2 regions of the Rheinheimera sp. WS51 genome follow, and region 2 is predicted to be linked to the other one. Evidence: riboswitches for the same ligand, from Rfam matches in the RefSeq annotation. Region 2 holds a riboswitch; the other holds the start of a gene.
The links. A riboswitch is a leader RNA that binds a small molecule or an ion and turns the genes downstream of it on or off. The one in region 2 is predicted to bind thiamine pyrophosphate.
Positions count from the first base shown of each region.

Region 1 (3,203 bases), on a different contig from region 2:
CGTCATAGCGCTCGATACGTAAACCCGAAACCATACTCCAAACATCATTTAATGGTGTCGTTATTTCACCATAAGCAGCCATATTTTTACGTTTTAGCTGATTTGAAAACTGTGCGGGTTGCCATAAATCCCAATCCCAAAACTCGCGAGTTAAACGAAAGTTTTTATTAGTAGCATAAATGCCAAATACCCAATCGCTATTACCTAATTTACCTGCTGGCGTTGACACTAATCGATAGTCAACACTTACTTGCTCACGATCACGTAAATAACGATCTGTAGTGGCGTATTCGTCAGGATGTATCCCTTCATAGCTCCAGTCTTCATCAAAACCGTAATCACTATCTGAGGTTAACCAACTAACTTGACCAAAAGCGGTAAAGTATTTAACACCAGTATATTCAGCTTGTAATGCTAAAGCTTTACTACGAATAATATCTTGGCCCGGATTATCAGATAACGTAGTGCGGTTTTGATCTAGCGAGAAAGCGTCGAAGCCATTGTCTTGATCAACAAAATGACTGACTAATTGCAGCATTAAGTGATCAGTTGCTTGCATGCGCAATTTAAAACGACCAGTAAATTCGTCAATATTATTAGTATCTTCACGGTTTAAATAGGCATTTTTCATAAAACCGTCAGAAGACTGCTGTTCTAATGAAATACTGTAACCAAGCTGATTATTAATGGCGTTACTGTAAAGTCCTGCAACTTGGTAGCTATTATAATCAGCTATAGTGGCGCTAAATTTACCTTCGGCTATGTCTGTCGGGCCCTTAGTCGTTAAGTTCAACATACCCGCTAAGGCATTAGCACCAAATCGCGTTGCTTCAGGGCCACGAAATAATTCTAATTGTGCTAAATCATGAATACCGGTAATACCCATACCTGAATAATCGATACCATCTATTAAAATGCCTACAGAGGGATTAATGGTATCAACATATTCACTTCGCTCGCCCACGCCACGTACTTGTAAGTAGCGTCCGCGCGATGCGCCAGCGGTAAAGTTAATATTGGCAAATTGATGTAGTAAGTCATCTAAGTGTTGAGCAGAAGTGCGCTTAGCATCTTCATCCGAAATTACAGCTACGCTACCAGAGATTTGTTGCACTGAATGACGACGAAAGTCACCTTGCACTTCTATTCGTTCTAGCGACGCTGTGGTATCAGAATGAGTTTCATTAGCAATAGATACTGCAGGAATAGTCAGTGTTAAGGTGAGTAAACTAGGTATTAAGCGCATTTTTTGTATAGATCTCCATAAAGAGAGAGACCATACCAGCATGAGGAGTCAGCACCATCCCTCCGCCGGTATGATCCGGATCAGGTTCTTAGGGTTCGCCTCTTGGCATCTCAGCAATTGCACCCCTTGGTTGCGCGGCAAGTGTATAGACTTTTTAATCTAACTGCAATCCGTTGCAGCTAGATTAGATAAGCTTAAAATTTATGCGAAATACCTACTGCAAGATAGTCAGTATTTTCTGTTTGGTCAAAGTCAAAACTTGAATACCAAGCATAGACCTTACTATTTTTACCCAGTTTATAATCCACACCTAAGCTAGCGCCATTATCATCACCCATAACTTGATACTGAGCTTTAAAGGTCATCTTCTGCCAAGGATAAGCTGCACCCAGTAAATATCCGTTTTTATCTAATTGCGTTTCTAGCTCTTCTTGGTTCTGATACATTGTATTAATTGTCAAATCAGCTAATTTAAATTGAGCTGTAGCACGAATAATATCGTAACCTTTTACTTCGCTATCATAAGCTAAGGCCGTATAAAAATTACTTTCTTTTAATGCTTGGTCACCATAGTGAACAGCAACAGAAAACGCATCATCAGCATCCGCTGAATCTGCAACGATATAGGTTATTTGAGCACCAAAACCAGAAAAACTAGGCGTTAAATAGCTAATAGAATCATTAACGCGGTTTTCGCCCTTCCATAAATGCTTAACATCCGCTTCGTAATCATTAAATAAGTCTGTCTTGCCTTGTGATACCTTTAAAGCGGTATCATGACGGCCTAATCTTAGTTCACCGAAGTTGCCTTTTAAGCCAATATACTGATTACGAGATTTAAAATTTTTCTCGCTGCTCTCATCAGAAACATCCACTTGCCATTCCAGTTTATAAACAATGCTTAAGCCATCCTCTAAAGCATAATCACCTTTGACACCAAACCGTGACGCGTTACTTTTTAATTCTGTAAAGCGGCCTTCACCTTCGTCACTTGCTTGCAGCGACACATCTACCTTGCCATAAAACGCTAGTGGCTCTGCTTGAGCAACACCGCTGAATGTGGCAACTGAAAGCAAACTAGCAATACAACTAGCTAAGGTTTTTTTTGTGGTCATATGTAATACCTATATTGGTCGTAATAAATACGCTAAGCAGACTGCCTAGCTGTAACTAGTAAAATCTGGAAGAAACTTTATAACTATTATATGACACTTGTATGACAAAGATTGTTAAAACCTAGCCATACAGCAGAAATTTTGCCAGAAATATCAACCATCAGGTTTAGCCCTAGCTATAACATACACCTTAGGCTAATTTAGACTATAAATATCGGTTAAATAATCACGGCCATCTATGCTTAATTTATCGCCTCGCCAATTATTGCTTTTATCATTAGTAGCCGCCTTTGCCACTATGGCCTTAAAAGGTGTTGCTTGGTATTTAACTGATTCAGTAGGTTTTTTATCCGATGCAGTAGAATCATTAGTTAATGTTGCTGGCGCGGGTTTCGCTTTATTTATGGTGACATTAGCCCAGCGTCCTGCTGATAATAATCACCCATATGGCCATAGCAAAGCTGAATATTTATCTGCTGCTTTTGAAGGCGGCATGATATTGCTCGCGGCTTTAGCCATTGCGGTAACGGCCATCGAGCGGTTAATTAACCCCCAACCTATTGCAGATTTGGGTATAGGCACAGTGCTTATTGTCTTAGCCAGCTTATTAAATTTAGTGGTCGGCTTATTGCTATTGCGTGGCGGCAAGGTGCATAACTCACCGGCTTTAGAGGGCGATGGCAAGCATTTAATGACCGACGTCTGGACGACGGTAGGCGTTGTAGTAGGCGTGAGTTTAGCCATGCTAACAGGCTATACTTGGTTAGATCCTGTTGTTGCCATTGGCGTTGCCTTGCATATTTTGCATGAAGGCTGGCAAATTTTATATAAAGCCAGCAATG
Region 1 is NZ_JBOTRC010000001.1:241,118-244,320, reverse strand. Features, by position in the region: gene ACRCA4_RS01210 (TonB-dependent receptor) at 1-1,246, opposite strand, end outside; TPP riboswitch at 1,287-1,383, opposite strand; gene ACRCA4_RS01205 (porin) at 1,441-2,361, opposite strand; gene ACRCA4_RS01200 (cation diffusion facilitator family transporter) at 2,600-3,203, shown strand, end outside.
Region 1: another riboswitch for thiamine pyrophosphate. It lies ahead of ACRCA4_RS01210 (TonB-dependent receptor); the one in region 2 lies ahead of thiC (phosphomethylpyrimidine synthase ThiC).

Region 2 (3,203 bases):
TCTGCAATAAGGCCAATTTTTATAACCTTGGGTGGCATGTCGGCGATTAAACAATTTAACTGACTGATAAATAACGCTAAGCTGACATTAGTATAGGCAGTTATACCTAGGCTATTCTGAGCTGTAATGCAGCTAATAACACTACAGCCATGACAGTCTAGCGCTTTGAAAGTATGTAAATCTGCCTGGATACCGGCACCACCACTTGAGTCTGAGCCGGCTATGGTCCAGACTATAGGCTTAGCTATTGTTGACTCAACGACGATAGACTCAGTTGATGAGAGCTCTGGTACTGTCTTAATCGCGGTGCTAGCCACCGCGTTAGTATTATCCAGCATCTATTTAATCTTCCTGATGCTTTATTTGTTGATTTATCCGCATTGAACAGAATTTAGGCCCACACATTGAACAAAACTGCGCGGTATCTGTGCCTTCGTGGCCAAGGGTTTCGTCGTGATAGGCCTTAGCTGTGAAAGGATCTAAAGATAAGTTGTATTGATCTTGCCAACGAAAATCATAACGTGCTTTAGATAAGGCGTTATCCCTATGCTGTGCTGCAGGGTGACCTTTGGCTAAGTCGGCTGCATGAGCGGCAATTTTATAAGCAATTAAGCCTTGTTTAACATCTTCTTTATTAGGTAAACCTAAGTGCTCTTTCGGGGTTACATAGCACAGCATGGCACAACCAAACCAGCCAATCATTGCAGCACCTATACCTGAGGTAATATGATCGTAGCCAGGTGCAATATCCGTTGTTAGTGGGCCTAGCGTATAAAAAGGTGCACCATGGCAATGCTTTAATTGCTCGGTCATATTTTCTTGAATTAATTGCATTGGCACATGGCCTGGGCCTTCAATCATCACTTGCACATCATAGCGCCATGCAATTTTTGTTAATTCGCCTAAGGTGTGTAATTCTGCAAATTGGGCTTCATCATTGGCGTCTGCAATGCTGCCAGGGCGCAAGCCATCACCTAAAGACAGTGAAATATCATAAGCTGCACATAACTGACATATTTGTTCAAAATGTTGATATAAGAAGTTTTCTTGCTCAAATATATTACACCACTGCGCCATAATGGCACCGCCGCGAGAAACTATACCTGTTACACGTTTTGAGGTTAACTTGATAAAGTCTTTTAATACGCCAGCATGAATAGTGAAGTAATCGACACCTTGCTCAGCTTGCTCTAGAAGGGTGTCATAAAAAACTTGCCAATTTAACTTTTCAACATCGCCTTTAACTTTTTCTAAGGCTTGGTAAATTGGCACAGTACCAATTGGTACTGGGCTGTTTCTTAATATCCAATCACGAGTTTGATGAATGCGTCTACCTGTAGATAAATCCATTACAGTATCAGCACCCCAACGAGTAGCCCAGACTAACTTTTCGACTTCTTCTTCTATACTTGAAGTGACGGCAGAATTGCCAATATTCGCATTCACTTTAACCTTAAAGTTACGGCCAATAATCATAGGCTCCGCTTCTGGGTGATTAATATTTAACGGAATAATAGCGCGGCCAGCGGCAACTTCTTGGCGAACAAACTCTGCGGTAATCTGTTTTGGCATAGCGCCGATAAAGTTTTCACCCGCATGCATTTTGCCTTGATTGCTTAAGTTGTCAGCTTGTTCAACCTGCATATTTTCACGCAGAGCAATATAATGCATTTCAGGGGTAATAATACCCGCACGAGCATAATGCAGTTGAGTAACGGCTTTACCGTTGATAGCCCGTCTTGGTTTATGGGTGAATTCTGTAATTTGTTCATCTAAGCTTATTTCGTTATAAGCTGGCAGTGGTGATATTTCTGTGTCTTGGCGTTGCTCAATCCAGTCTTGGCGCAGTTTAGGTAAGCCTTTTAAAATATCTAAAGGTTGATCCGGATCACCATATGGTCCTGAGGTGTCATAAACAGATAAGCTAGGATTAATAAACTCGGTGCCATCGGCTTGTTTGGTTGGTGTAAGATGAATTTCTCTTACAGGTACTTTAACTTGGCTGTCTTGGCAGGTTAAATAACGCCGAGTTGAACCAGGAAAGGTTTCGCCGCGTAAGGTATTAATGTAAGCCCTAGCATGGGCACGTAATTCACGATTAGATATTTGCGTTGTAGACATAGCAAGCTCCGATATACAAGTTGAAGTTGCTTGTCCGGAGTGGGGGCAGGATAGTGCAGACACGCTTCCACAAAGTGGATTGGTGCTGTGATAAATACTGTTTTCCCCTTGTTTCCCTTCGCAGGTATTAGCCTGATCAGGTTCAACGGATCCCGTTTTCACGGTCTCAGCCCGCATTAATTTGCTAGGCACTCCGACAAGTTGTTATTTAGTATGGCGTTTAATTTTATTTAATTCAACGCCTATTTGTTATATGGCTATGACTATAAACTTTCTACATACAAATATAATGCTTTTAGAATGTTCATTTTTTGTTCGTCATCAGCATGGCTATGGGCTGCATTTTCTAGTGCTAGGCTAAACTCTTCCATTGTTAAATTAGGCTGATCGACCCCGTGCATTATTTTATCAGTACGGTATTGTTGCCACTGTTGTTGCTCACTGTCTGTTAAGCTTGCTGGATAGTTTCGAGCTCGGTACAAAAAAATCAGTTTGTTGAGTCTATCATCATTAAATATTGGTGCAGAAACAGCGAGTTGCTCTGGTGATAACTGGTGCAATTGTTGCATTTTTTCTTTATCACTATTGCTGATAAAACCGCTATATAATTGATAATCTGGATTGCTTTCTACCGGATAATCATCCTGAAGTTCATAGACTTGCAAGGTTTTACTTTGCACTTCTGGATGTTTTTTTAACCAGTCTAAATGTTGTAAGCATTGACTGCGATTTATACCTAACTCTGCGGCTCTTGCTTCACTTAGGGTTTTAGCCGGTGAGAGTACCGGGCACTTATTTAGGTGAATAAGCTTTAAGCCCAAACGCTGCTCACCTTCGGCTAAATCAATGGTTTTGGTGTATAACTTCTGTTGTAAGGTTGCAATGTCATCAGCTAATAACGGGCTAGGATCAGCTTGTAAATTATAACAAATAACTGCATTTTTATTGCTGGGGTGATAAGCCAGAGGTACTATCCAACTGACACAACCTTGCATCGCTGGAAATTTTGACGATACATGAACTAAGGGCGTCATGCCAGCGACGTCAATTAAGGCTGAAGCCGCTGCTTTTTTACGTAAATT
Region 2 is NZ_JBOTRC010000011.1:3,623-6,825, forward strand. Features, by position in the region: gene thiE (thiamine phosphate synthase) at 1-338, opposite strand, end outside; gene thiC (phosphomethylpyrimidine synthase ThiC) at 343-2,121, opposite strand; TPP riboswitch at 2,217-2,327, opposite strand; gene sbcB (exodeoxyribonuclease I) at 2,385-3,203, opposite strand, start outside.